2 regions of the Streptomyces sp. NBC_01808 genome follow, and region 1 is predicted to be linked to the other one. Evidence: predicted binding sites of a transcription regulator. Region 1 holds the regulator's gene; the other holds the start of a gene.
What was found. The regulator HrcA, encoded in region 1, represses chaperone genes, less so after heat shock. The targets are predictions, from matches to a motif close to TTNGCACTCNGNNNNNCNGAGTGCNAA.

Region 1 (13,579 bases):
CCACCACGCCCTCGACCCGCAGGTCGTGGCCCCAGACGCGCTCCACCAGCTCCGCGTCGTGGCGGCCCTCGACGTAGATGCGGCCGGCGCGGGCCACGCGCGCGGTGTGGTCGCGGACCGCGATCGAGCCGGAGGCGGACAGGAGAGGGCCCGAGGACGACGCGGGGCGGCCCGGACGTACGAGCGTCACCACCCTGCCGTCGATCATGAAGCCCCGCGGCGTCAGCGGGAACACCCGGTGCTTGCCGAAGCGGTCCTCCAGGGTCACCGTCGGGCCCTCCGCGGTCTTCTCCGTGCGGATGACCGCGCCGCAGAAGCCCGTCGCCACCTCCTCCACCACGAGGTCCGGCTCCGCCGGCACCTCGGGGGCGGGCTGCTGCGGCTTCTTCCAGGGGGGCGTGAGGTCGGTGTCGTAGCGGCGCACGGAAGTGAGATTACGACAAGCGCCGCGCCAGCTCGTCGCGTTGGGCCCGTACGAAGTCCGCCCCGACCGCCGCCCCGTGCCCCGGCACGTACACCGCCCCGGAACCGCCCAGCTCCAGCAGCCGGTCCAGCGCCGCCGGCCAGCGGGCCGGGTCCGCGTCCCGGCCCGCCTGCGGGGGGCCCGACTCCTCGACCAGGTCGCCGCAGAAGACGACGGCCGGGCGGCCCGGGACGTAGACCGCCATGTCGTGCGACGAGTGCGCCGCGCCCAGCTCGGCCAGCAGCACTTCCCGGCCGCCCCCGAGGTCCAGCGGGTACGTGCCGGAGACCGCGTGCCGCGGGGCGACCAGGACGTCGACGGCCTCCGCCGCCGCGTCGCGGTTCAGCCCGTGGCGTACGGCGTCCGCGCGCAGCTCGTCCGCGCCGGCGCCGCGCAGGTGCGCGGCCATGCCCGCCGGGCCGTAGACCTCGGCGCCGGCGAAGGCGGCGGTGCCGAGCACGTGGTCGAAGTGCGGATGCGTGAGCGCGATACGGGTCACGGGACGGCCGAAGCGGTCCCGTACGGCCCGCCGCAGCTCCGCGCCCTCCCGCAGCGAGGCGCCCGTGTCCACGAGCAGCACGCCTTCCGCCCCGCCCACCGCGCCCGCCGTCGCGTCCCAGCGGGGCAGCCGGCGCCGCAGGACGTCCGGGGCGAGCTCTTCCCAACCGCCACCCATACCCCGACGCTATAACCTGACAGGCCGCCTTGCCCGGGCTGCCCTACCCGGCCGTACACTGGCCCGGAACCCTGGCACTCCCCGCCGTCGAGTGCCAGCGGCGGAACGACCGGACGGGACCCCGAGTACGGAGGTGGGCAGCATGCTCAGCGAGCGCCGGCTCGAAGTGCTGCGCGCCATCGTCCAGGACTACGTGGGCACGGAGGAGCCGGTCGGCTCCAAGGCGCTCACCGAGCGGCATCACCTGGGTGTCTCCCCGGCCACGGTGCGTAACGACATGGCCGCCCTGGAGGACGAGGGGTTCATCGCCCAGCCGCACACCAGCGCCGGCCGTATCCCCACCGACAAGGGGTACCGGCTGTTCGTCGACAAGCTCGCCGACGTCAAGCCGCTGAGCACGGCCGAGCGGCGGGCGATCCAGAACTTCCTGTCCGGCGCCGTCGACCTCGACGACGTCGTCGGGCGCACGGTGCGGCTGCTGGCGCAGTTGACGCGGCAGGTGGCGGTGGTGCAGTACCCGTCGCTGACCCGCTCGACCGTGCGCCACGTCGAGCTGCTCCAACTCGCCCCCGCGCGCGTGATGCTCGTGCTCATCACCGACACCGGCCGGGTCGAGCAGCGCATGATCGACTGCCCGGCGCCGTTCAGCGAGGACTCCCTCGCCGACCTGCGCGCCCGGCTCAACAGCCGCGTCGTCGGCCGCCGGTTCGCCGACGTGCCGCGGCTGGTCGCCGACCTGGCGGAGCCCTTCCCCGCGGACGACCGCGGCACGGTGCAGACCGTGCTGTCGGTGCTGCTGGAGACGCTGGTGGAGGAGACGGAGGAGCGGCTGATGATCGGCGGCACCGCCAACCTCACCCGCTTCGACCACGACTTCCCGCTCACCATCCGGCCGGTGCTGGAGGCGCTGGAGGAGCAGGTGGTGCTCCTGCGGCTGCTCGGGGAGGCGAAGGAACCGGGCGTGATGGTGCGTATCGGCCATGAAAACGACCACGAGGGGCTCACCTCCACCTCGGTCGTCTCCGTCGGATACGGTTCAGGCGGCGACACCGGTGAAGCCGTCGCCAAGCTCGGCGTGGTCGGACCTACCCGCATGGACTACCCCGGAACGATGGGAGCGGTACGCGCAGTGGCACGGTACGTCGGACAGATCCTGGCGGAGTCATAGTTGGCTACGGACTACTACGCGGTCCTCGGCGTCGGACGTGACGCGTCGCAGGAGGAGATCAAGAAGGCGTTCCGCAGACTCGCCCGCGAGCTGCATCCGGACGTGAACCCCGATCCGAAGACCCAGGAGCGGTTCAAGGAGATCAACGCCGCCTACGAGGTGCTGTCGGATCCGCAGAAGAAGCAGATCTACGACCTCGGCGGCGACCCCCTGTCGCAGAACGGCGCCGCGGCCGGCGGCTTCGGCGCCGGCGGCTTCGGCAACCTCTCCGACATCATGGACGCCTTCTTCGGCCAGGCGGGCCAGCGCGGGCCGCGCTCGCGCACCCGCCGCGGCCAGGACGCCATGATCCGGCTCGAAATCGAGCTGGAGGAGGCGGCGTTCGGCGCAACCAAGGAGATCCAGGTCGACACCGCGGTGGTCTGCGGCACCTGCAACGGCGAGGGCGCGGCGCCCGGCACGTCGGCGCAGACGTGCGACATGTGCCGCGGCCGCGGCGAGGTCTCGCAGGTCACCCGGTCCTTCCTCGGCCAGGTCATGACCTCCAGGCCCTGTCCCCAGTGCCAGGGCTTCGGCACGGTCGTGCCCACGCCGTGCCCCGAGTGCGCGGGCGACGGCCGGGTGCGCTCGCGGCGTACGCTCACGGTCAAGATCCCCGCAGGCGTCGACACCGGCACCCGCATCCAGCACGCCGGCGAGGGCGAGGTCGGCCCGGGCGGCGGCCCCGCGGGCGACCTGTACGTGGAGATCCGCGAGCTGCCGCACCCGATCTTCCAGCGCCGCGGCGACGACCTGCACTGCACGGTGACGATCCCGATGACGGCGGCCTCGCTGGGCACGAAGGTCAATCTGGAGACGCTCGACGGCCTGGAAGAGGTCGACATCCGTCCCGGTACGCAGTCGGGGCAGTCGATTCCGCTGCACCAGCGCGGTGTCACGCATCTGCGCGGCGGCGGCCGGGGCGACCTGGTCGTGCACGTGGAGGTCGAGACGCCGCAGAAGCTGGATCCGGAGCAGGAGCGGCTCCTTCGCCAACTCGCCCAGTTGCGCGGCGAGGAGCGCCCGCAGGGCCAGTTCAAACCGGGCCAGCAGGGGCTGTTCTCGCGGCTGAAGGACGCCTGGAGCGGCCGCTAGCTCCCCGGCCGGGGACCTCGCCGGGCCGCCGCCGTGCGGCCCGTGCGACGGGTGTTGCGGGTGGGACGCCAGCCGTCCCCAGGTGCGTGAAGACGCGCGGATTCCATGATCCGGCGCGGGCCGCCGGCGTCCGACCTGCATGACAGGATTGAGCCATGCCCACCGAGCTGAACGATCTGTTCACCTTCCCGATCGTGCAGGCGCCCATGGCCGGTGGCGCATCCTGCCCGCAGCTCGCCGCCGGGGTGCTGGAGGGCGGCGGCCTGGCGTTCCTCGCCGCCGGGTACAAGACGCCCGAGGCGATGTACGAGGAGATCCGCCAACTGCGGGCCGTCACCGACCGGCCCTTCGGCGTCAACCTGTTCATGCCCCAGCCCCCCTCGCCGCCCGACCCCGCCCAGATCGAGGCGTACGCGGAGCAGTTGGCCGGCGAGGCCGAGTGGTACGGCACGGCGCTGGGGGACGCCGAGGCCGGCACGGACGACGCCTTCGACGCCAAGGTGGCGATACTCCTGGACGAGCCGGTGGCGCTGGTGTCGTTCACCTTCGGCTGCCCCAAGGCGGCCGTGCTCGACGCCTTCGCCCGCGCCGGGACGTACACCGTCGTCACCGTCACCAACGTCGTCGAGGCGCGCCGCGCGCAGGCCGCCGGGGCCGATGCCGTGTGCGTGCAGGGCGTCGAGGCCGGCGGCCACCAGGGCGGCTTCCGCAACGATCCGCGGGACGACTACGTGGGCCGCGGGCTGCTCACGCTGCTCGCCGAGGTGCTGGAGGCCGTCGATGTGCCCGTGATCGCCGCCGGCGGGCTGATGCGCGGCGGGCAGATCGCCGCGGTGCTCTCCGCGGGCGCCGCCGCCGCGCAGCTCGGCACCGCGTTCCTGGTCTGCCCCGAGTCCGGCGCCAACGCGCTGCACAAGCGGGCCGTCACCGGGGGGGTGTTCACGCGTACGGAGCTGACCCGCGCCTTCTCCGGCCGCCCCGCGCGCGGGCTGGTCAACCGGTTCGTACGCGAGCACGGCCCGTACGCCCCCGCCGCCTACCCCCAGGTCCACCACCTGACCTCCCCGCTGCGCGCCGCCGCCGCCCGCGTCGGGGACCCGCAGGGCATGGCGCTGTGGGCGGGCCAGGGCTACCGACTGGCGCGGGAACTGCCCGCCGCGGAGCTGGTGGAGGTGCTGGCCCGGGAGCTGGCCGACGCGCTCAGCGGCACGACGAAGCCCACCGGCGACGCCTCGGGCGGCCTGCTGTGACCGCCCCGGTGTTCGTCGCCGAGCCCGCCGTGCTGGACGCCGCCCGCCCCGGCGCGGTGCTGGCGCTGACCGGGCCCGAGGGGCGGCACGCGGTGTCCGTACGGCGGCTGCGGGCCGGCGAGGACGTCGTGCTCACCGACGGCGCGGGGCGCGGCGCGTACGGCACCGTGGCCGGCGCGGAGGACCGCGACCGGCTGCTGGTGACCTGCGCCGAGGTGCGCGAGGAGCCGGTGCCGCGCCCGCGGCTGACTGTCGTGCAGGCGCTGCCGAAGGGCGACCGGGGCGAGCTGGCCGTCGAGACCATGACCGAGACCGGCGTGGACGCGGTGGTGCCGTGGGCGGCGGCCCGCTGCGTGACCCAGTGGCGCGCGGAGCGCGGGCGGAAGTCCCTGGCCAAGTGGCGCGCCACCGCCCGCGAGGCGGGCAAGCAGGCCCGCCGGCTGCGCTTCCCCGAGGTCGCCGGACTGCACTCGACGAAGGAGCTGCTGCCGCTGCTCGCGGGCGCGGCGTTCACGGCCGTGCTGCACGAGGAGGGCGCCGCGCCGCTGGCCGCCGCCACGCTGCCGGAGGAGGGCGAGATCGTGCTCGTGGTCGGCCCGGAGGGCGGGGTCGCGCCGGAGGAGCTGGCCGCGTTCGAGGGCGCGGGCGCGGGGGCGTACCGGCTGGGGCCGAGCGTGCTGCGCACCTCCACGGCGGGCACGGCGGCGGGTGCGGTGGTGCTCGCCGCGACCGGGCGGTGGTCCTGAACAAGCGGAGCGAGAGGTTCCGTGCGCCCGGATCCCGACCTTCCGCGCGCGGGAAACAGGGGGTTTTCCCAAGGTGTTCACAATTACGTCCCGATTCGTTCCGCCCCGGGACGGGGCGGGTACAGGACGAAGGTCACACCGCACCGCAAAGCGGTGGTGAGTACTGCTTCCGCATGATGGGATGATCGACGTGACTCAGCCTGCTTACCTGCGATTCCCGCACCTGCACGGCGACTTGATCACCTTCACGGCGGAGGACGACGTCTGGGCCGCGCCCCTCGACGGCGGCCGGGCCTGGCGGGTGAGCGCCGACAACATGCCGGTGGACCATCCGCGCATAGCCCCCGACGGAACCCGCGTCGCCTGGACCTCCACCCGCGACGGCGCCCCCGAGGTCCTCACCGCGCCCGTCGACGGCGGCGCGCCCGTCCGCCTGACGTACTGGGGCAGCGGCAAGACCTCCGTACGCGGCTGGACGCCAGACGGCGACGTGCTGGCGCTGACCACCCACGGCCAGTACTCGCTGCGCCGCACCTGGGCCCGCGCCGTGCCGCCCGACGGCGGCCCCGCGCACACGCTGCCGTTCGGACCCGTCGGCAACGTCGCGTACGGGCCCGAGGGCCGCGTCGCGCTGCTCACCACGGGCATGGGCCGGGAGGCGGCGTACTGGAAGCGCTACCGCGGCGGCACCGCGGGCCGGCTGTGGCTGCGCACCGCGCCCGACGCGGAGTTCACCCGCCCCGCCGAGCTGGACGCCGTCCTCGGCAACGCCGAGTACCCGCTGTGGGCCGGCGGGCGGCTGGCGTTCCTCTCCGACCACGAGGGCACCGGCGCGCTGTACTCCGCCGACACCGACGCCCCCGACGCGTACGCCGCGCTGCGCCGCCACACCCCCCTCGGCGGCTTCTACGCCCGCCACGCCGCCACCGACGGCACCCGCGTCGTCTACGCCAGCGCCGGCGAACTCTGGCTCCTCGAAGGACTCGACGAGGGCACCGAGCCCCGCCGCCTCGACATCCGCCTCGGCGGCCAGCGCACCGACCTGCGCCCCCGCCCGCTGCGCGCCCGCCACAACCTCGGCACCGCCCGCCCCGACCACACCGGCCGCGGCAGCGCCGTCGAGATCCGCGGCACCCTGCACTGGGTGACCCACCGCGAGGGCCCCGCCCGCGCGCTGGCATCCGAGCCCGGCGTACGGGCCCGGATGCCGCGGGTCTTCCGCGCCGAGGGCGCCGAGCACGTCGTGTTCGTCACCGACGCCGAGGGCGAGGACGCGCTGGAGTTCACCCCCGCCGCCGGCCGCGACGCCGGCGCCACGCCCCGCCGCGTCGCCGCCGGGCGCCTCGGCCGGGTCACCGGGCTGGCCGTCGCGCCGGACGGCAGCCGCGTCGCCGTCGCCTCGCACGACGGCCGGGTGCTCCTCGTCGAACGCGCCTCCGGCGACGTACGCGAGGTCGACACCAGTGCGTACGGCGACGCCGGCGGGCTGGTGTTCTCCCCCGACTCCGCCTGGCTGGCCTGGTCCCACCCCGGCCCCGGCGCGCTGCGGCAGTTGCGCCTCGCGACCACCGACGGGCTGGCCGTCGCCGAGGCGACGCCGCTGCGCTTCCGCGACTACTCCCCGGCGTTCACCGCGGACGGCAAGCACCTGGCGTTCCTCTCCGAGCGGGCCTTCGACCCGGTCTACGACAGCCACGTCTTCGACCTGTCGTTCCCGTACGCCTGCCGCCCCCACCTGATCACGCTGGCCGCCGAGACGCCCTCGCCGTTCGGCCCGCAGCGCCACGGCCGGCCCCCCGAGCGCGGCACCTCCGACGACGGCGACGACGCCGGCTCCGGCTCCGGCTCCGGCTCCGGCGACACCCCGCCGGTCACCCGCATCGACCTCGAAGGACTCGCCGACCGCATCCTGCCCTTCCCCGTCGAGGCCGCCCGCTACTCGACGCTGCGCGCCGCGGAGGGCGGCCTGCTGTGGCTCGTCCACCCGCTGCGCGGCGTCCTCGGCACCGACGCCGCGGGCCCCGAGGACGACGGGCCCACCAGCCGGCTGGAGCGCTACGACCTCGGCAAGCAGCGCGTCGAGGAACTCGCCGACGACGCCGAGGGCTTCACCGTCACCGGCGACGGCACCCGGATCCTGCTGCGCACCGAAGGCAAGCTGAAGGTCGTCCCCGCCGACCGCAAGGCCAGCCACCTCGACGACGGCGACGGGGACAACGTCACCGTCGACCTCACGCGCGTACGGCAGTTGCTCGACCCGGCCGCGGAGTGGCGGCAGATGTACGCCGAGGCCGGCCGGCTGATGCGCGACCACTTCTGGCGCGCCGACCTCGGCGGCGTCGACTGGGACGGCGTGCTGGAGCGCTACCGGCCGCTGCTGGAGCGCGTCGCCACCCACGACGACCTGGTCGACCTGCTGTGGGAGGTGCAGGGCGAGCTGGGTACGTCCCACGCGTATGTCATCCCCCCGGGCGGCGGGGCTCCCGCGGGCGCCCCGGAGCGGCGGCAGGGGCTCCTCGGAGCCGACATCACCCGCGGGGACGACGGCAGTTGGCGCGTCGAGCGGATACTGCCGTCCGAGACCTCCGACCCGCACGCCCGCTCCCCGCTGGCCGCGCCAGGCGCCGCGGTCCGCCCCGGCGACGCGATCGTCGCCGTCGACGGCCGGCCCGTCGACCCGCAGGCCGGGCCCGCGCCGCTGCTGGTGGGCTCGGCGGGCAAGCCCGTCGAGCTGAGCGTGCTGCCCGCCGACGGCGGCGACGTGCGCTACGCGGTGATCGTCCCCACCGCCGACGAGGAACCGCTCCGGTACCACACGTGGGTCGCGGGACGGCGCGCGTACGTGCGCGAAGCCTCCGGCGGCCGCCTCGGCTACCTCCACGTACCCGACATGCAGGGCCCCGGCTGGGCACAGCTCCACCGCGACCTGCGCGTCGAAGTCGCCCACGAGGGCCTGGTGGTCGACGTCCGCGACAACCGCGGCGGGCACACCTCGCAGCTCGTCGTGGAGAAGCTGGCGCGGCGCGTCGTCGGCTGGGACGCGGGCCGCGGGCTCCGGCCCGTCAGCTATCCGATGGACGCGCCGCGCGGTCCCGTGGTCGCGGTGGCCAACGAGTTCTCCGGCTCGGACGGCGACATCGTCAGCGCCGCGATCCGGGCGCTGGGCATCGGGCCGCTCGTCGGGCGGCGCACCTGGGGCGGGGTCGTCGGCATCGACAGCCGCTACCGGCTGGTCGACGGCACGCTGGTGACGCAGCCGAAGTACGCCATCTGGCTGGAAGGACCCGGCTGGGGCGTGGAGAACCACGGCGTGGAGCCGGACGTGGACGTGCAGCTCACGCCGGAGGACTGGGCGCAGGGGCGCGACCCGCAGTTGGAGACGGCGGTGCGGCTCGCGCTGGAGGAACTGGAGCGCAGCCCGGCGGCGGTGCCGCCGGAGGTGCCGGGTGCGGTACGGGACGCGCCGGAGGCGGCGTCCTCGGACCCGGCGTCCTCGGAGTCCCCGGCGGGGGAGTAGCGGCAGGGCACGGGTACGGGCCGCGGGGTACCATGCGGCCCGTACCGCCCGACTCGTACGAAGGAGGCCGGGAACATGGCCGGGGAGCCGCAGGCAGACTGCCTGTTCTGCAAGATCACCGCGGGCGAGGTGCCCGCGACCGTCGTCCGCGAGACCGCGACGACGATCGCCTTCCGCGACATCAACCCGCAGGCGCCCACGCACGTCCTCGTCATCCCCAAGGCCCACTACCCGGACGCCGCCGCCCTCGCCGCCGCAGAGCCGCAGCTCCTCGCGGACGTGCTGCGCGAGACCGCCGAGGTGGCGATCGAGGACAAGATCGACGTCACCGGCTACCGCGTCGTGTTCAACACCGGCGCGGGCGCCGGCCAGACCGTCTTCCACACGCACGCCCACGTGCTCGGCGGCCGCGGCCTGAACTGGCCGCCCGGGTAGCGCGGGCCGCCCGCACGTGGCCGCCCGCGAACTCGTCGTCCTCGGCACCGCCAGCCAGGTCCCCACCCGCCAGCGCAACCACAACGGCTACGTGCTGCGCTGGGACGGCGACGCGATCCTCTTCGACCCCGGCGAGGGCACCCAGCGCCAGATGCTGCGCGCCGGCGTGGCCGCGTACGGGCTGACCCGCGTCTGCGTCACCCACTTCCACGGCGACCACTGCCTCGGCCTGCCCGGCGTCATCCAGCGCATCAACCTGGACCGCGTCCCGCACCCCGTGACCGTGCACTTCCCGGCCAGCGGGGGGCACTTCTTCGAGCGGCTGCGGTACGCGAGCGCGTACCGGGAGACCGCGCGCATCGAGGCGGGGCCCGTCGAGGGCGACGGCGTGATCGCCACCACGCCCGCGTACACCCTTCAGGCCCGCCGGCTGCACCACCCCGTGGACGCGTACGGCTACCGCCTCGTCGAGCCCGACGGCCGCCGGATGCTCCCCGAGCTGCTCGCGCGCGCGGGCATCGCGGGGCCCGACATCTCGCGCCTCCAGCGCGAGGGCGTGCTGCGGGGCGTCCGGCTGGAGGAGGTCTCGGCGCCGCGCCGGGGGCAGCGGGTCGCCTTCATCATGGACACCGGTCTGTGCGAGGGGGTGTACGCGCTGGCGGAGGAGGCGGACCTGCTGGTCATCGAGTCGACGTTCCTGGGCGCGGAGACCGGGCTGGCCATCGAGTACGGGCATCTGACGGCGGCCCAGGCGGCGGGGGTGGCGATCGCGGCGGGCGTACGGCACCTGGTGCTGACGCACTTCTCGCAGCGCTATCCGGACCCGGCGGACTTCGCGCGGGAGGCGCGCGAGGCGGGGTACGCGGGGCCGCTGACGGTGGCGACGGACCTGGGCAGGGTGGCGGTGCCGGGGCGGCGCTGAGGGCGGCGGGGACGGGCGCGGAGGGCCGTTGTCAGTGGGCTGAGGCAGACTGAAAACAGTCGGACAAGTGTTCCGTTCTCGGTGCGGAGGCCCGGTGTGGAAGGAGGCGCTCACGTGACCACCCACCCGTCCGCTTCAGCCGTGTCCGCCGTGACGGCCGCATCGGCAGTGGCGGGCGTGGACCCGCTCACGCACGTGCGCGGCCCCGGCGACCCGGCCATCGACGTCTACCTGACGGGGACCGTCTTCCTGGACATCGTCTTCACCGGCCTGGACAGCGCCCCCGTCCGCGGCACGGAGTCCTGGGCCCGGGGCATGGGCTCCAGCCCCGGCGGGGTGGCCAACATGGCGACGGCCCTGGCCCGCCTCGGCCTGCGGACGTCGCTGTCGGCAGCCTTCGGCGACGACGTGTACGGCGACCACTGCCAGGAGGCCCTGGCCGGCGAGGGCGTCGACGTGTCCCTGTCCCGCACCTGCCGCGGCTGGCACTCGCCGGTCACCGTCTCCCTGGCGTACGACGGCGAGCGCACCATGGTCTCCCACGGCCACGAGGCGCCGCCGCCCGACGAGCCTCCGCGCTGCCCGCCGCCGAGCCGCGCCTGCGTCGCGTCCCTCGACCCCGGCCGCCGGCAGCCGTGGATCGAGCGGGCCGCGCTGCACGGCAGCCGCGTCTTCGCCGACGTCGGCTGGGACGACACCGGGCGCTGGGACCTGGCGGAGATACCGGAGCTGGCGCACTGCGAGGCGTTCCTGCCGAACGCGGTGGAGGCCATGCGCTACACCGGCACGGCCTCGCCGCGCGCGGCGGCGCACGCGCTCGCGGAGCACGTGCCGCTGGTGGTCGTCACGATGGGCGCCGAGGGGGCGTACGCGGTCGACGGGCGTACGGGCGAGAGCGCCGAGGTCCCGGCGATATCGGTGGCGGCCCTGGACACCACCGGCGCCGGGGACGTCTTCGTCGCCGGCTTCGTCACCACGTCGCTCGCGGGCTACCCGCTGCCCGACCGGCTGGCGCTCGCGGGGCTGACGGCGGCGCTGTCGGTGCAGGAGTTCGGCGGCTCCCAGTCGGCCCCGGGCTGGACGGAGGTGGCGGCGTGGTGGGAGCAGATACGCACGGTCGAGGAGCAGGATCCCCAGGCCCTCGCCCGCTACGCGTTCCTGGACGGCATCACGCCGTGCGCCCCCCGCCACTGGCCGCTGCGCCGGGCGGTCCCGACGATCGGTTTCCGCCCGGAGCGGGACGCCCCGTAGGGGGCCGGTTCCGGGTCCCGTCGTGCGCGGTCGTGCGGGCCGCGCTGCGCGCGGCCGCCGGGGCTGCGTGGCGGGGCCGGGTGCGGCCGGGCGCTCGGGAGAGCGTGGCGGTCCCAATCCCCACGCCGGGGACGCCGGTCGTACGGGTCGGGGCCGTGCGCTGCGCCGCTGCGGTCGTCCCTGCCGCCGGGGCCCGCAGAAAGCCCGCGGGCAGCGGTCCTGCGGACGCCCCCGCACGCCGGCGGGCTCCCGGTTCCCCTCAGGCCCGGGTCGTGCTGCGTACCTCACCGTCCGGGGCGGCCAGCAGGACCGGGGTGCCCGGACCGCCGAGGTCGCGGACGGCCGCGAGGTCCGCGTCCGCGGGACCCTCGGCCTCGGTGACGACCGCCGCCGCCTCCAGCGAGGTGGCGCCGCTGGCGACGGCCATCGCCACGGCGGTCTGCAGCGCGGTCAGCCGCAGCGAGTCCAGCGCCACGGTGCCCGCGACGTAGGTGCGGCCGGTCTCGTCCCGTACCGCCGCGCCCTCCGGCACGGCGTTGCGCGCACGCGTACTCCGGGCCAGCGTGACGATCTTGCGGTCTTCCGGGTCCAGCGAGCTGCTCTCGTTCATACCGGCGAGCATACGAACCCCGTACGGCGGCCGCTCAACGGGCCGCCTCCACCGCCTGCGTTGTCGTAGGCGCCTGTCAGGGTGGCGGCATGGACAACACGTACCGGATTCACGTCGTACACGCGGATGCCTCGGGAGGCCCGGTGCGCCTGCGGGTGCTGCTCGTGCACCATGAGCCGTGGTGGGACCGGACCATGCTGCTGCCGTCCGACCCGGGGTTCTTCCTGCAGGTGCTGCGGGAAGCGGCGGACGGCGACGCCGGCCGGCCCCGGGGGCCGTTGGCCGGGGAGGTCGGTGAGGCGCAGTTGCTGGACGCCGCGTTCGTCCGCGCCAACGCGCACCGGTTCGTCGCACGCGTCGAGCGCGTAGCCGTGCGCCATCATCCTGTCGACGACGCGCTGGCCGAGTACTACCGCAACGCCTACGACACCCTTGACCACCTGTACTACGCGGGGACGTTCAACGGCCGCTACCGCCCCGGCGAGCACGGCCCGCTGGAGGAACGCCTCGTCCAGGCGGAGTACGACGTCTGGCCCACCGACCCGCGCTGGACGCAGACGCTCCGGGCCGGCCAGTGCTGGGGCACCCGCGCATGGGGGCCGATCGCGCAGGCCGAGGCATCGGTGCGGCTCGGGTGGGTGCTGTGGGACGACGACCCCGAGGGGGCCGCCGCCGCGTTCCGCCACGCGATCGAACTCGAACACGGCGACCCGTACGCCAAAGTGGAGGCGCGTCTGCACCTCGATGCCCTGCTGACCGGGCAGGACCAGTACGCCGCACAGGACCAGGGTGCGGACGCACCCCTGGAACTGGCCCTCCGGCTCCACGCGGAGGGGCACGAGGAGGAAGCGCGGGCAGCCTACGCGCAGGCGGTCTCCCGGGGCGACTGCTCCATAGGCGGCGTTTTCCTGGGCGGCGCTTCGGTCATCGCCGAAGCACGCCGGCGGGCGGGTATGGAGAGCCCGGCCGAGTACGGGTACCGCCTCGCACAGGCAGGTGACCTGTCACGGGCGGCGGCGGAGCTGCGCAGGATCTACGACGACGGTTCTGCCCGGGTGGCCGCCTTCGCGCTGGCCCTCTGCGAAGGGGCCTTCGACCGGGCCGACGAGGTCTCGGGGGGAAGCCTCGAAGGAGACCTGGCGGGAACGTGGATGGGCCAGTTCGCGATGGACCTGGCCTTCGTGCACGCTCGCGCCGGCCATACCGACACGGCCCGCCGGCTGGCGGATCTGGCCGATGAGGGGCTCAACAGCGGGCCATTCCTGCACGCGTTGGCCAGCGGTTCGGCCCGCCCGGTGGAGCTGGCCGTGGAGAGGGGGACCGCCCTGGTCGACAAGATCGTCAACCCGGCGTGGGACGACGGCATCGAGGCGATCGTCGACGTGGCACGCGAACACCTCCCCGAGC
Region 2 (15,992 bases), 2.7 Mb from region 1:
GGCGCGGAGACCCGCGGCTCGGCGTTCCTGGCGATCCCCGTGGCGCTCGCCGGCGTCTTCCTCACCCAACTCGTGGCGACGGCCGTACACCTCGGCACGGCGGACGTGGGCGCGGCGTTCGACTTCTGGCAGAGCGATGTGCTGGGGAAGAACGACATGACGTTCTGCCTCGTGGCCGCGGCGGAAGCGTTCCTGGTCAGCCAGCGAGTGTCCGAAGTTCGAAACAGCATGTCGCAGTCGCGTCACGACTCCCCTTAAGGGCTTGTTGTCGGGCACCGCTCAACTGCTAGCGTGCCGCGGGTTGTCCCACTGACCGCGCCCACCACACCAACTGTCCCCGGGCACGGCAGACCCATCACTCCGGGGGGAAATACCCATGTCCCAGCCTTACCAGCAGCAACCAGGCCCAGGCGCTCCGGGCCAGCAGCCGTACGGCGCCCAGCCGCCCTACGCGCAGCCGCCGGCCGCCTCCGGCAACACGGGCCTCGCCGTGGGCGTCGGCATCGTCGCGATGATCGTCGGCGCCGTCATCTACGCCGCCATCATGCGGGCGTCCGGGGGAGACGCCGGCGAGTACACGCTGTACGCCTACCCCGCCGCCGCGGCCGGCATCCTCGTCGGCCTCGCGTTCGGCAAGCTCGGCGGCCGGAACCCGGCGCTGCCCTTCGTCGCCATCGTCCTCGGCATCCTCGGCGCCATCATGGGCCAGTTCCTCGGCTACGCGCTGCTGATCAACCACTGGACGGACGGCCAGATCGGCATCGCGACGGCGTTCACCGACGAGTTCGACGTGCTGAAGGAAGCCTTCAAGGAGGACTTCGACGCACTGGTGGCCGCGATGTACGCGGTCGGCGGCGCCGCCGGCTTCGCCCTGACGAAGCGCCTCGGCAATAGCTGAGGCAGCCGCAGACGGCCAACGACGCAGGGCCGGGACCGCGACGAACGCGGCCCCGGCCCTGCGTCGTTGCGCCGCAGGACCGGCGGCGCTGCGGTGCCGTCAGGCGGGCGGCAGGGCGGTGCCCAGCCGGCCGTGCAGCAGCAGGTAGAAGACGTACAGCGACTCCCGGCCGCCCTTGCCGCGGTCGTAGCGACGGAGGGCGCGGCCGAGGGGGTTCCACACCCGCCCGTCCGGCATCCGTACGCCGACGGGCTGCTCGAAGTAGTCGCGCTGCCGGTCGTCGAGGTCCACCCAACTCCCGCCCCCGGCCCGGACCATGACCTCCCCGACGTACGCCCCGACCCCGCGCAGCGCCTGCGCCACCGCCCGCTCGTCGGCCCCCTGCCCGGCGCGGATCCCGGCGACGATCCGGTCCGCGACGCGCAGGCTCTCCACGGAGTAGTCCAACGGCAACCGCCGCGCCCCCCGCAACCACTCGGCCACCACCCCCTCCACGAACCGGCTCATCCCGGCCGCTTCGGGTAACACATCGCTCGCACGCCCCATGGGAATCCCCTCCACGCTCGTCGGTGGCGACCTTCACCTGAACAGCGCCGGAACCCCGATGAAACGTCACACCTCCGAGGGGTGACACTTCCCACACGAGGGGTCACCACCCAGGTCTGGACAAACCCCCGGCCTGCCAGCTCCGGCAATCAGCAAGGCGGCGCCGACCAGCGGGACTTCGAGAATTCCACGGATAAGTCCGGCTTGACGCGAATGTCCATGAGCTTGCGGTCGTCCGGCATCGGGCGTTAATCATGCGGGCACCCCCGATCGACCGCCGTCGCCGAGGAGTTCGGCGATGCGTGGGAGTCGGGTACGGGCCGAGCGTACGAGGGCGGAGAGACCCGGGCCGCCGGGAGGCGGTTCGTGAGCGCACCCCCTGGCCCCGCGGGACTGCCCTCCCGCCGGGGCCGGGGTGGTGCTCCCCTCACAGACGGGTCAGCGGGAGGCGGCCACCGTGACCTCGACGCGCTGGAACTCCTTCAGCTCCGAGTAGCCCGTCGTCGCCATCGCCCGGCGCAGCGCGCCGAAGAAGTTCATCGATCCGTCCGGCGTGTGCGACGGGCCCAGCAGGACTTCCTCCGTCGTGCCCACCGTGCCCAGGTCCATCACCTTCCCCCGCGGCACGTCCTCGTGGACCGCCTCCATCCCCCAGTGGTGCCCCCGCCCCGGCGCGTCCGTCGCGCGGGCCAGCGGCGAGCCCATCATCACCGCGTCCGCCCCGCACGCCACCGCCTTCGGCAGGTCGCCGGACCAGCCGACGCCGCCGTCCGCGATCACGTGCACGTAGCGGCCGCCGGACTCGTCCATGTAGTCCCGGCGCGCCGCGGCGACATCGGCCACCGCCGTCGCCATCGGCACCTGGATGCCCAGCACGTTGCGCGTCGTGTGCGCCGCGCCGCCGCCGAAGCCGACGAGCACGCCCGCCGCGCCCGTACGCATCAGGTGCAGCGCCGCCGTGTACGTCGCGCAGCCGCCGACGATGACCGGCACGTCCAGCTCGTAGATGAACTGCTTGAGGTTCAGCGGCTCCGCCGCCGACGAGACGTGCTCCGCGGAGACCGTCGTGCCGCGGATGACGAAGATGTCCACCCCCGCGTCCACGACCGCCTTGGAGAACTGCGCCGTACGCTGCGGCGACAGCGCCGCCGCCGTGACCACGCCCGACTCGCGGACCTCCGCGAGCCGCCGGCCGATCAGCTCCTCCTTGATCGGCTCGTCGTAGATCTCCTGCATCCGCCGCGTCGCGTCGCGCTCGTCCAGCCCGGCGATCTCGGCGAGCAGCGGTTCCGGGTTCTCGTAACGGGTCCACAGCCCTTCGAGGTTGAGCACCCCGAGGCCGCCGAAGCGGCCGATCCTTATGGCCGCCTCCGGCGAGACGACGGAGTCCATCGGGGCGGCGAGGAAGGGCAGCTCGAAGCGGTAGGCGTCGATCTGCCAGGCGATCGAGACCTCCTTCGGGTCCCGGGTGCGCCGACTCGGCACGATGGCGATGTCGTCGAACGCGTACGCCTTGCGCCCGCGCTTGCCCCGGCCGATCTCGATCTCAGTCACGGATGCTGCCCTTTCCAGACGGTTGCCGCCCCAGTATCCCCCGGCCGGTCCGGTCAGGCCTTGCGGGAGTAGTTCGGGGCCTCGGTCGTCATCTGGATGTCGTGCGGGTGGCTCTCCTTCAGGCCCGCGGAGGTGATGCGGACGAACCGGCCGCGGTCCTTCATCTCCGGGACGGTGCGCCCGCCGACGTAGAACATCGACTGCTTCAGCCCGCCGATGAGCTGGTGCACGACGGAGGCGAGGGGGCCGCGGTACGGGACCTGGCCCTCGATGCCCTCGGCGATGAGCTGGTCGTCGCTCTTGACCTCGTCCTGGAAGTAGCGGTCCTTGGAGTACGACTTGTTGCCGCCGCGCGACTGCATCGCGCCCAGCGAGCCCATCCCGCGGTACGACTTGAACTGCTTGCCGTTGATGAACAGCAGCTCGCCCGGCGACTCCTCGCAGCCCGCCAGCAGGCTGCCGAGCATCACCGTGTCCGCGCCGGCGACCAGCGCCTTGGCGATGTCGCCGCTGTACTGCAGGCCGCCGTCGCCGATGACCGGCACGCCGGCGTCCCGGGCCGCCTGCGCGGCCTCGTAGATCGCGGTGACCTGCGGGACGCCGACGCCGGCGACCACGCGGGTCGTACAGATGGAGCCGGGGCCCACGCCGACCTTGATGCCGTCGACGCCCGCGTCGACGAGCGCCTGGGCGGCGTCGCGGGTGGCGACGTTGCCGGCGACGACGTCGACCGCCGCGTTCGACTTGATCTTCGCGGCCATGTCGGCGACGAGCCGCGAATGGCCGTGCGCGGTGTCCACGACGATGAAGTCGGCGCCCGCCTCCACCAGCGCCTGCGCGCGGTCGTACGCGTCGCCCGCGACACCGACGGCGGCGCCGACGATCAGTCTGCCCTCCCCGTCCTTGGCGGCGTTCGGGTACTTCTCGGCCTTGACGAAGTCCTTGACCGTGATGAGGCCCTTGAGCACGTCCCGGTCGTCGACCAGCGGCAGCTTCTCGATCTTGTGCCGGCGCAGCAGCTCCATGGCCTCCGCACCGGAGATCCCGACCCGGCCGGTGACCAGCGGCATCGGCGTCATGATCGACCGCACCTCGACGCTGCGGTCGGGCTCGAAGGCCATGTCGCGGTTGGTGACGATGCCGACGAGCCGGCCGCCCTCGTCGGTCACCGGCACCCCGCTGATCCGGAACCGGCCGCAGAGCGCGTCCGCCTCGGCGAGCGTCGCGTCGGGCCGGATGGTGATCGGGTCGGCGACCATGCCGGACTCGGAGCGCTTGACCTGGTCGACCTTCTTGGCCTGGTCCTCGATGGAGAGGTTGCGGTGCAGTACGCCGACGCCGCCCTGGCGGGCCATGGCGATGGCCATCCGGGACTCGGTGACCCGGTCCATGGCGGCGGAGAGGAGCGGAATGTTCACCTTGACGTTCCGCGACACATGGCTGGCGGTGTCGATCTCGCCCGGGGCCATGTCGGCGGCGCCGGGCAGCAGCAGCACGTCGTCGAAGGTGAGTCCGATGGTGGCGAACTTGTCAGGGACGTCGGCGGCGCGCTCTGTCATGACACCCTTCCGGTGGGTCTTGCCCGATGGGACTGACCATGGTAACGGCGCGCCGGAGAGTCACGTAACGGGGCTGGTGGCCGGTGCACGAAGGGACGAAGTCCGGAGCCCGCGGGACCTTCGGACCGGCGTCGCGACCCGCTCCCCGTACGCCGTACGCGCCCATGCCGTACGCCCTGCGCGACGGCCCGTACGCCCCCGCGCCACGGCCCGTCCGCCCCGCGCTTACTGCCGCGCCAGCGCCCGCAGCCTGCTCAGCGCCCGGTGCTGGGCCACCCGCACCGCACCCGGCGTCATCCCGAGCATCTGGCCCGTCTCCTCCGCGCTGAAGCCCGCCGCCACCCGCAGCAGCAGCAGCTCCCGCTGGTTCGCCGGCAGGCTCGCCAGGAGCTGCTTCGCCCACTCCGCGTCGCTGCTCAGCAGCGCCTGCTCCTCGGGGCCCAGCGAGTCGTCCGGCCGCTCCGGCATCTCGTCGGAGGGCACGGCGGTGGATCCCGGACCGCGCATCGCGGCGCGCTGGAGGTCCGCGACCTTGTGCGCGGCGATGGCGAAGACGAACGCCTCGAAGGGGCGGCCGGTGTCGCGGTAGCGCGGGAGCGCGCAGAGCACCGCGATGCAGACCTCCTGCGCGAGATCGTCTACGAAGTGCCGTGCGTCGCCGGGCAACCGGTGCAGCCGCGTGCGGACATAGCGGAGCGCCAGGGGGTGCACGTGGGCCAGCAGGTCGTGCGTCGCGCGCTCGTCCCCCTCGGCCGCGAGCTGCACGAGTCCCCTGATCTCGACGGGCCTTTCGGCCGTCTGGGAAACAGTGGTCTCGTTGCCGCGCATCCGTCCATGGTGCCTCGCCCCCGAACGTTCCGCGGTATCGCGGCCGTCGTTGTAGACCGAAGCGTTATGCGCAACCGCGCGGACGCTCACCACGCGCGCCCTCCCTTCGCTGCCCCCGTGCGGGATTCGGCTGTGCCCGATGCGCCTCGTTCCGGAGAACCCATGCCTCAAGCATGCGCCTTCGCGCGGGAAACCGGATCGCCCCGTGGCCCGCGGCCCCGTTCCGCGGGCCCGCCGCCGGCTACGGGGCGGGTGTGCCGGCCCGGGGCGCGGGGCCCCGGCGCGGCGGATGCGCAGCAGGTCAGCGTACGAGACCCCAGCGGAAACCGAGCGCCACCGCGTGCGCACGGTCGGAGGCGCCGAGCTTTTTGAAGAGCCTGCGCGCGTGGGTCTTCACGGTGTCCTCGGAGAGGAACAGCTCGCGGCCGATCTCGGCGTTGGACCGCCCGTGGCTCATGCCTTCGAGCACCTGGATCTCACGCGCCGTGAGCGTCGGCGCGGCCCCCATCTCGGTGGAGCGCAGCCGCCGCGGCGCGAGCCGCCACGTCGGGTCGGCGAGGGCCTGCGTGACGGTGGCCCGCAGCTCGGCGCGGGAGGCGTCCTTGTGCAGATAGCCGCGGGCGCCGGCGGCGACGGCGAGGGCCACGCCGTCGAGGTCCTCGGCCACGGTCAGCATGATGATCCGGGCCCCCGGGTCCGCCGAGAGCAGCCGGCGCACGGTCTCGACGCCGCCGAGTCCTGGCATCCGTACATCCATCAGAATCAGGTCCGAACGATCGGCACCCCAGCGGCGGAGTACTTCCTCGCCGTTAGCCGCCGTCGTCACGCGCTCGACGCCGGGCACGGTCGCAACCGCACGGCGCAGCGCCTCTCGGGCGAGTGGGGAGTCGTCGCAAACGAGGACGGAAGTCATGGCCGCCCTCCGGAGCTGATGCGCGTCACCTTGAGCCTCCAGGGCTGGTACGTATCGTCACCTTCGGCGGTCGACCGCGCATCTGGCGCGCCCGGGACGAACGCGCTCGCAGTCAACCGCTTCCGCACTCTCAACGACGGTCACCCGAAAGAGTTACGGGGGCTCCTGGCACCTGTTGCAACGGCTGTCGCCACGGGGACCGGAGCCACACACGTCGCCACTCTACGTGAGGAAGCGGTCACCGAGAAGCAGTCACCGCGCCGCGCCGCGCCATGACCCGAATGCACCTTTTCCTGACGCTCTGATCTGCTATTTTCTATTTTCCCTATGAGTACTATTTACATCCAGTAAGCCCGGAGAGGTAGTGTCACGACCGTTAAGGGTCTCCCACGGCGCTCCCAAGGTGATACAAAATGGCTGATTTCTCCCGGCTGCCGGGCCCGAACGCCGACCTGTGGGACTGGCAGCTCATCGCAGCGTGCCGCGGTGTCGACAGCTCGCTGTTCTTTCACCCGGAAGGGGAGCGGGGCGCCGCCCGGAGCGCACGGGAAGCATCCGCCAAAGAGGTGTGCATGCGCTGCCCCGTGCGCGCGAAGTGCGCGGCGCACGCGCTGGCGGTCCGTGAGCCGTACGGCGTGTGGGGCGGGCTGACGGAGGACGAGCGCGAGGAGTTGCTGGGCCGCGCCCGGCACCGGACTCCGACTCCGGGGGCCACGTCTCCGGCACCCGCGGCGGCACCCGCTCCGGAACCGGAACCGGCGCCGGCACCGACCGCGACACCGACACGGACACCGACACCGACGCCGCACAACTGAGACGGGGCGTCGCAGGGAGTCGCCGGGGCGGCGTCGTACGTATCCCGCGCGCCTTCTGCTCCGTGCGTCCTACGTGTCCTGGGCGTCCTTCGCCGCCGCCGCCAGGCGGTCGAGCATCGCCGCCACCGCCGGCACCCTGGCCAGGTCCGGCAGCGTCAGCGCGACCACCTCCCGCCGCGCCTCCGGCGTCAGCGGCACGGTGACGACCCCCCGCGGCGGCACCGCGCGCACCGCGAGCCCCGGCAGCACCGCGACCCCCAGCCCGGCGCGCACCAGGCCGACGACGGCGGGGTAGTCGTCGGTCGCGAAGTCGATACGGGGCGCGAAGCCGGCCCCTTCGCACAGCTCCACCAGATGCCTCCGGCACCGCGGGCAGCCCGCGATCACCGGCTCCGCGGCCAGCTCCGCCAGCTCCACGCGGCCCGCCGCCGCGGCTGGGTGGCCCTCCGGCGCGAGGCACAGCAGCCGGTCGGCGAGCAACGGCCGTACGACGAGGCCGTCCCAGCCGTCGCCGGGGTCGCCGGCGGCACCGGCGCCCGCTTCGGCGGCATCGGCACCACGCTCCGGCACGGTCTCGCCCGCGGGCGGGTAGTGGAACGCCAGCGCGATCTCGCACTCCCCCTCCCGCAGCATCTCCACGGACCGCGGCGGCTCCGCGTCCACCAGCGAGATCCGCGTACCCGGGTGCGCCGCCCGCATCGCCGCCAGCGCGCCCGGCACGATCGTGGAGCTGCCGCTCGGGAACGACACCAGCCGCACCCGTCCCGCGCGCAGCCCCGCGAGCGCCGCGACCTCGTCCTCCGCCGCGGCCAGCCCGGCGAGGATGCCGCCCGCGTGCCGTGTGAGCGCCTCCCCTGCCTCCGTCAGCCGCAGCTCGCGGCCGGCGCGGACGAGCAGCGGCGTGGCCGCCGTCTGCTCCAGCGCCTTCATCTGCTGGCTGACGGCGGGCTGGGTCAGGCCGAGTTCGCGGGCGGCGGCGGAGAACGAGCCGGTCGCGGCGACGGCCCGGAGAACGCGCAGGTGGCGGGCGTCGAACATGCCCCCAGCCTAGGCGAGTCGGGCGCTCGGCCCTGCCCGATCGAAAAGCTCGTTGAGCGTTGCCGGAAGGGGCGGTTACGGTCGGGGGATGCAGGTGCTCTCCGTGAACCTCGCCCGGCCGCAGACCGCGCCCGGCATCACCGACGCCCCCGGCTTCGTCACCGGCATCGACAAGCGCCCGGCCGAGGGCCCGGTGCGCGTCGAGGAGCCGGGACCCAGGGGCGTCGGCGGCAGCGCGCTTTCCGGCGACGTCATCGGCGACCTGCGCCACCACGGGGGCACGTACCAGGCGGTGTACGCGTTCGCCCGCGAAGACCTCGACATCTGGGGCGCGGAGCTGGGCCGCGAGCTGCCGAACGGCGTCTTCGGCGAGAACCTCACCACCTCCGGCCTCGACGTCTGCGGCGCGCGCATCGGCGAGCGCTGGCGGATCGGCCCCGACCTGCTGCTGGAGGTCACCAGCTCACGCATCCCCTGCCGCACGTTCGCCGGCTGGCTGGGCGAGAAGGGCTGGGTCAAGCGCTTCACGCAGGCGGCCCGCCCGGGCGCGTACCTGCGGGTGATCGAGCCGGGCGAGATCCGGGCCGGGGACGGGATCCGCATCGAGCACCGCCCGGACCACGAGGTGACGGCCGCCTTCTGGTTCCGCGCGAGCACCCTGGAGCGGGAGTTGCTGCCCCGGCTCCTCGCCGCCGGGGACGCGCTGCACCCGGAGTCCCTGGAGAAGGCCCGTAAGGCGGCGGCCCGCGCGTCCTGACGGCCACGGTTCTCCGGGCCGACCCGGAGAGCGGGCTCAGGGTTCCCTCCGGGACGTACCCGTGGGATACCCGATGCCCGCCTGCCCCATGTGTCAGAAAACTCTGACACATGACAAAGACGAGTGGACCGAGACCGCGGCTCAAGCGCGTGCTCCTCGCCCTGACCGCGGTGGCGGTCGCGATCGTGACGGTGGTCGTCGGCGCCGGAGCATGGTTCTACGCCACCGCGGACGTCTCCACGGTCGGCAAGGTCGACTTCGCCGACGAGCTGCGGATACCGCCGCTGGAGGAAGGCGAGGTGGAGGCGGACGGCACCCGGGTCTTCCGGCTGGGGACGCGCGCGGGCGAGACGGAGTTCAGGCCCGGCAGGACCACGCCGACCTGGGGGTTCACCAGCCCCGCGACGGCCGCCGACGGGCGGTGGCCCGGGACGTACCTCGGGCCGACGCTGCGCGCCGAGCGCGGCGAGAAGGTCCGCGTCGAGGTCCGCAACGGGCTCGACGAGCCGTCCACCGTCCACTGGCACGGCATGCACCTGCCCGCCGCCATGGACGGCGGCCCGCACCAGATGGTCGAGGCCGGCGGCGAGTGGCGGCCCCACTGGACCGTCGACCAGCCCGCGGCCACCCTCTGGTACCACCCGCACCCGCACGGCCAGACCGAGCGGCACGTACAGCGCGGGCTCGCCGGGATGTTCCTCGTCGACGACGCGAAGGCGGGCAAGCTCGGCCTCCCCGACGAGTACGGCGTGAACGACGTGCCCGTCGTCGTCCAGGACGTGCGCTTCGACGGCGACCGGTTCGACCACGGCCACCGGATGATGCGCAACACCGGCTTCCTGGGGGACGAGACGATGGTCAACGGCACCCTTGCCCCGTACCAGGAGGTACGCGACGAGGTCGTCCGGCTGCGGCTGCTCAACGCCTCCACCGCGCGCGTCTACGACTTCGGCTTCGCCGACGACCGCGCCTTCGACCTCGTCGGCACCGACGGCGGCCTGCTCGGCGCCCCGTACCGCACCGACCGCGTGCTGCTCTCCCCGGGCGAACGCGCCGAGATCCTGGTGCGGATGCGGCCGGGCGAACGGACCGTCCTGCGCAGCAGCCCGCCGGGCGGCGGCGACTTCTGGCAGTCGCGCTTCGCGGGGGGCGACGACTCCTTCGACGTGCTGGAGCTGCGCGCCGCCGGCACCCTTCGCCCGGCGCCCGCCGTGCCGGCGCGGTTCGGCGACGTCGAGCTGCCCGACCCGGCCGACGCCTCCCGCGAACGCCACTTCGACCTGCGCACGAGCGGCATCAACGGACAGCCGATGGCGATGGACCGCATCGACGCGACCGTCGAGCGCGGCGCGACCGAGATCTGGACGGTGCGCAACCGGGACGGCATCACGCACAACTTCCACGTCCACGACGTGCAGTTCCGGGTGCTGGAGGTGGACGGCGAACCACCGCCGCCGGAGCTGCGCGGGCGGAAGGACACGGTGTACGTGCCGAACGGGCGGGAGGTGAAGCTCGTGCTGCGCTTCGACGGGCCGGCCGACCCGGACGTGCCGTACATGTACCACTGCCATCTGCTGTCGCACGAGGACGGCGGAATGATGGGCCAGTTCGCGGTCGTGAACCCGGGTGAGCAGGCCGGGCGGCCGCCGGGCGGCGGGCTGGAACACCGGAGGCACTGACCGGGTGCACCCGCCGGGTGCTGACCCGGTGCCGGCCTCGCCCGCTAGCGTGCGGACATGACGACTGCGCTGATTACGGGATCGACGGCCGGCCTGGGCGCCGCGTTCGCGCGCCGGCTGGCGGCCTCCGGGTACGACCTGGTGCTCGTCGCCAGGACGGCGGAGCGGCTGCACGAACAGGCCGCCGAACTGCACGAGCGGTACGGCGTGGAGACGTCGGTGCTGCCCGCGGACCTGGCGACGGAGGAGGGCATCGCGGCGGTGGAGAAGCGCCTCGGCGAGACCGGCGCCGGGCAGCCGGTGGACCTGCTGGTCAACAACGCGGGGTTCGGGCTGAAGGGGCGCTTCCTCCAGGTCACGCTCGCCGACGAGCTGACGATGCTGAAGGTGCACTGCGAGGCGGTGCTGCGGCTGACGACGGCCGCGGCGGCGGCGATGCGGGAACGGTCGCGGGGTGCGGTGGTGAACGTCGCGTCGGTGGCGGCGTTCGTGCCGCGGGGGACGTACGGGGCGAGCAAGTCGTGGGTCGTGCAGTTCACGCAGGGCGTGGCGCGGGATCTGGCGGGCAGCGGGGTGCGGCTGATGGTGCTGTGCCCGGGGTTCGTCAGGACGGAGTTCCACGAGCGGGCGGGGATGGGGACGGACAACATCCCGGGGTGGATGTGGCTGGACGCGGACAGAGTGGCGGCGGAGGGGCTACGGGACCTGAGGCGGGGGCGCACGGTGTCGATCCCGGATCCGCGGTACAAGGCGCTGATGGGGGCGGCGAAGCTGGTGCCGCGGGGGTTGCTGGGGCGGGTGTCGACGGGGGCGGGCCGCAAGTACGGGCCGCAGTAGGGGGTGGCGGCGCCCGGCCGGCCCGGCACCGTGGGGGGAGGGTTGTTCCCCGACCCCGCCCCTTCCCGAAACTCGGGGCTCCGCCCCCGAGACCCCCGGCCCTTCGTGGCTCCGCGGCACCGGGGCCACCGGGCCTCCGGCCCGAGCGGGCGGGGGCGTACGCCGCAGGGCCCCGCCTCCCGGGGAGGCGGGGCCCTGCGGTGTGCGTTGCTCGTGGTCCTGACCGGAGGTCAGTGGGAGTGGCCGTGACCGTGGCTGTGGCCCTGGTCCTCCTCGGGCTCCGGCTTCTCCACGACCGCGCTCTCCGTGGTCAGCAGGAGCGAGGCGATCGACGCCGCGTTCTCCAGCGCCGAGCGGGTCACCTTCACCGGGTCGATGACGCCGGCCTTCACCAGGTCGCCGTACTCGCCGGTGGCGGCGTTGAAGCCCTGGCCCGCGGTCAGCTCCGAGACCTTGGAGGTGATGACGTAGCCCTCCAGGCCCGCGTTCTCCGCGATCCAGCGCAGCGGCTCGACCGACGCGCGGCGGACGACCGCCACGCCGGTGGCCTCGTCGCCGGTGAGGCCGAGGCCGTCCTCCAGCACCTTCGCCGCGTGCACGAGCGCCGAGCCGCCGCCGGAGACGATGCCCTCCTCGACCGCCGCGCGGGTGGCGGAGATGGCGTCCTCCAGACGGTGCTTCTTCTCCTTCAGCTCGACCTCGGTGGCCGCGCCGACACGGATGACGCACACGCCGCCGGCCAGCTTGGCCAGCCGCTCCTGCAGCTTCTCGCGGTCCCAGTCGGAGTCCGTGGCGTCGATCTCGGCCTTGATCTGCGCGACCCGGCCTGCGACCTCGTCGGACTTGCCGGCGCCGTCGACGATCGTGGTGTCGTCCTTGGTGATGACCACGCGGCGGGCGGTGCCCAGCACCTCGAGGCCCACCTGGTCGAGCTTGAGGCCGACCTCCTCGGAGACCACGGTGCCGCCGGTGAGGGTGGCCATGTCGCCGAGCATCGCCTTGCGGCGGTCGCCGAAGCCGGGGGCCTTGACCGCCACGGAGTTGAAGGTGCCGCGGATCTTGTTGACGACGAGGGTGGACAGCGCCTCGCCCTCCACGTCCTCGGCGACGATCAGCAGCGGCTTCGCGGAGCCGGCCTGCATGACCTTCTCCAGCAGCGGCAGCAGGTCCTGGATGGAGGAGATCTTGCCCTGGGTGATCAGGATGTACGGGTCCTCCAGCACCGCCTCCATGCGGTCCTGGTCGGTCACCATGTAGTGCGACAGGTAGCCCTTGTCGAAGGCCATGCCCTCGGTGAAGTCCAGCTCCAGGCCGAAGGTGTTGGACTCCTCGACGGTGATGACCCCGTCCTTGCCCACCTTGTCCATGGCCTCGCCGATGAGCTGGCCCACCTGCTCGTCCTGCGCGGACAGCGCGGCGACAGCGGCGATGTCGGACTTGGAGTCGATCGGGCTGGCGGCCTTCAGCAACTCGTCGGAGATCGCCGCGACGGCCGCGTCGATGCCGCGCTTGAGCGCGGAGGGGGAGGCGCCGGCGGCCACGTTGCGCAGGCCCTCGCGGACCAGCGCCTGGGCCAGCACGGTGGCGGTGGTGGTGCCGTCGCCCGCGATGTCGTTGGTCTTGGTCGCCACCTCCTTCACGAGCTGCACGCCCAGGTTCTCGTACGGGTCCTCGACCTCGATCTCCCGGGCGATGGTCACGCCGTCGTTGGTGATGGTCGGGGCGCCGAACTTCTTGTCGATGACGACGTTGCGGCCCTTGGGGCCGATCGTCACCTTCACGGTGTCGGCAAGCTTGTCCACGCCGCGCTCAAGAGCGCGGCGGGCGTCCTCGTCGAACTTCAGAGTCTTCGCCATGGAACGTGGGTCCTCTCAAAGGGCGCCGTAGGGAGCGCCGACGCCCCGGCCCGTTTCGATATGTCCTGCTCGGCGAACGGATCCGGGGCGCGGCCTGGTGTGGGAAGAAGCGGGAAGCGCCCCGATTACTTCTCGATGATCGCGAGCACGTCGCGGGCAGAGAGGACGAGGTAGTCCTCGTTGTTGTACTTCACCTCGGTGCCGCCGTACTTGCTGTAGAGAACGACGTCGCCGACGGAGACGTCGAGCGGCAGCCGGTTGCCGTCCTCGAAGCGGCCCGGACCGACGGCAAGGACGACGCCCTCCTGGGGCTTCTCCTTGGCGGTGTCCGGGATGACCAGGCCCGAGGCCGTGGTCTCCTCGGCGTCGAGCGGCTGGACCACGATGCGGTCCTCAAGCGGCTTGATGGCAACCTTGGTGCTGGCGGTCGTCACGATCCGACCTCCCCCTTCGGAGATCTCGCGGGGTTGAATGTCTGGGGTGGCGACCCTGGAGGACCCGTCGTCGCGGGTGCCGGATCCGCCTCGTCGCTGTGTTGGCACTCTCCCTGGGGGAGTGCCAGAGCCGAGGTTATGCCGCCCTTTAGCACTCGGTCAAGCCGAGTGCCAGATTGCCACCCGCGTCGCCCGCCGCCGACCGTACTGTCGTACGGGCCGCGCCCCCGGCCGCGTCACATGTAGTCCTCAAGACGGGCCACCGTGAAGCCCTGCCGCTGGACTTCCCGTACGAACTCCGCCATCACGTCCGTCATCGTCCGCCCGCCCTGCTGCCCAGGACCCCGGAAGTGCGCCAGCACGATGTCGCCTGGGCGCAGCCGGTCGCCGCTGCGGTACTCCAGGCCGCTCGCCTTCATGTCGGCCCGCCACAGCGGCATCGCGCGGACCCCGCAGGAGGCGGCGGCCCGCAGCGTCGCCGCGTCGTACTTGCCGTAGGGCGCCCGGAAGAGCGTCGGGCGGACGCCGAAGGCATCGGCGACGCGCTCCTGCTGGCGGCAGATCTGGCGGCGCTGCCCGGCGTACGGGAGGGAGGTGAGGTCGGGGTGGGTGAGGGTGTGGCCGTGTACGGAGTTGCCGAGGCGCCGCAGCTCCTCGAAGTAGCCGTAGTCCCCGCCGGCCGCCGAGTCGGAGAGGAACATGCTGAACGGCAGCCGCAGGTCGGCCGCCATCCGGATCAGCTCGGGGTCCTTGTCCCAGCCGTCGTCGATCGTGAGGAAGACGACCTTGTCCCGCGTCGGCACCCGGCCCGCGACCGCCGGCAGCCCGGAGTCCCCCGGCTGCACCGGGCGGCTCGCGGGGGGCGTGGGCGGTGCGGCGAGGGGGCGGTCGAGGCCCCAGCGGCGGTACGCCCCGGGGCCGGTGGCGCGGGCGACGTCCTTGCGGGCCTTGCCGTCACCGCCGGGCAGCGCCCGCGGCGTACGCCCCGCGTGCCTCGCGCCCGGCTTGCCGTCCGCCCGCCCGTCCCCGGGCGCCGCGGGCTCCTCCGCGCTCTGCGGGAACCACTCCTCGGTCGGCCTGGCCGCGTCCGCGCAGGCGGTGAGCGCCAGCAGGCAGACGGCGGCTATCGCGGCGGCTGACGACCGCCGCCCGGAGCGGCGGGTGCGCCTCATACGTAGTCCTCCAAGCGAGCAACGGCGAAGCCCTCGTCGTTCGCCTTACGGAGCACCGTACGGAGCATATCGGTCATCGTGCCGCCGAATTCGGAAGGTCCTTCGAAGTGGGTGAGCACGATATCGCCGGGGTGGAACGCGGTGTCCCCGCGGGAGTACGTCCAGCGTCCGGGGAACGCCTCCTGCTGCCACAGCGGTACGAGATCGATGCCGCAGTCCTTCGCGGCGCGCAGGGTGTCGGCGTTGTAATTGCCGTACGGCGGGCGGAAGATCCGCGGCTTGGTGCCCATCTCGCGCTCCAGGACGCGCTGCTGGCCGCAGATCTCCTCGCGCTGGGCCGCGTAGGACAGTTCGCGGAGGTTGGGGTGGTGGAGGGTGTGGTTGCTGACGGTGGTGCCGAGGTCGCGGAGGTCGCGGAAGTAGCCGTAGTCGTCGCGCGCGACCTCGTCGGTGAGGAAGGCGCTGACGGGCACGTCGAGTTCGCGGAGCATGCGCAGCAGCTCGGGGTCCTTGCGGTAGCCGTCGTCGATGGTCAGGAAGATCACGCGGTCGTCGGTCGGTACCCGGGTGATGACGGGCGGCAGGCCGGGGCCGCCGCCGTTCGCCTCGAAGCCGGGTTCGGTGGCGAGCGCGGGTTTGGTACGCGGCGGGGCGGGCGGCAGCAGCGGGGTGGCGTCCATGCCCCAGGTGCGGGCGGCGGCGAGCCGCTGCGCGTGGACGCGCTGCTGGTGCTGCGCGGTGCGGGCGAGCGCGCGGGCGGGGGCCGCGGCGAGGCCGCCGGCGACAGCGGGCTTGGCATCCCCGTCGGGGTGGGTGAGGGGGCGGGGGTGGTCGGACTCGGCGGAGCCGGAGGAGCAGGCGGAGGCGAGGAGTGCGGTGGTGACGGCCAGGGCGAGGAGGCCGGCGCGGGGTCGGGCAGGTGGGAGCATTTTATCCTTTTGTCGTATTAGTTCCGGAGCCCGCATCCTGCCAGTAAGGAACGGGGTGTCATGGCGCCACGCCGTACGGCGCCCGTACGGCGGACAGCGGACAATGGGCCCATGCACGGCCCCGACGCCCCCGACGACCCCCTCGCCGCCCTCCTCACCCCCGAGGGGCAGGCGCTC

Region 2: the regulator HrcA is predicted to act here: its motif matches at 13,863-13,889, upstream of groES (co-chaperone GroES).

Annotation. Positions count from the first base shown of each region.
Region 1 is NZ_CP109072.1:2,447,318-2,460,896, reverse strand. It holds gene OG946_RS10440 (DUF3097 domain-containing protein) at 1-424, opposite strand, end outside; gene OG946_RS10435 (MBL fold metallo-hydrolase) at 435-1,139, opposite strand; gene hrcA (heat-inducible transcriptional repressor HrcA) at 1,282-2,307, shown strand; gene dnaJ (molecular chaperone DnaJ) at 2,308-3,441, shown strand; gene OG946_RS10420 (nitronate monooxygenase) at 3,597-4,691, shown strand; gene OG946_RS10415 (16S rRNA (uracil(1498)-N(3))-methyltransferase) at 4,688-5,437, shown strand; gene OG946_RS10410 (S41 family peptidase) at 5,619-8,954, shown strand; gene OG946_RS10405 (histidine triad nucleotide-binding protein) at 9,030-9,389, shown strand; gene OG946_RS10400 (ribonuclease Z) at 9,406-10,311, shown strand; gene OG946_RS10395 (carbohydrate kinase family protein) at 10,453-11,562, shown strand; gene OG946_RS10390 (cytidine deaminase) at 11,822-12,184, opposite strand; gene OG946_RS10385 (hypothetical protein) at 12,262-13,579, shown strand, end outside.
Region 2 is NZ_CP109072.1:5,101,065-5,117,056, reverse strand. It holds gene OG946_RS22815 (hypothetical protein) at 1-258, shown strand, start outside; gene OG946_RS22810 (hypothetical protein) at 377-898, shown strand; gene OG946_RS22805 (hypothetical protein) at 998-1,405, opposite strand; gene OG946_RS22800 (GuaB3 family IMP dehydrogenase-related protein) at 1,883-2,998, opposite strand; gene guaB (IMP dehydrogenase) at 3,052-4,557, opposite strand; gene OG946_RS22790 (sigma-70 family RNA polymerase sigma factor) at 4,783-5,385, opposite strand; gene OG946_RS22785 (response regulator transcription factor) at 5,687-6,298, opposite strand; gene OG946_RS22780 (WhiB family transcriptional regulator) at 6,712-7,113, shown strand; gene OG946_RS22775 (LysR family transcriptional regulator) at 7,183-8,151, opposite strand; gene OG946_RS22770 (MOSC domain-containing protein) at 8,240-8,908, shown strand; gene OG946_RS22765 (multicopper oxidase family protein) at 9,019-10,587, shown strand; gene OG946_RS22760 (SDR family NAD(P)-dependent oxidoreductase) at 10,645-11,424, shown strand; gene groL (chaperonin GroEL) at 11,655-13,280, opposite strand; gene groES (co-chaperone GroES) at 13,406-13,714, opposite strand; gene OG946_RS22745 (polysaccharide deacetylase family protein) at 13,951-14,886, opposite strand; gene OG946_RS22740 (polysaccharide deacetylase family protein) at 14,883-15,815, opposite strand; gene OG946_RS22735 (class I SAM-dependent methyltransferase) at 15,927-15,992, shown strand, end outside.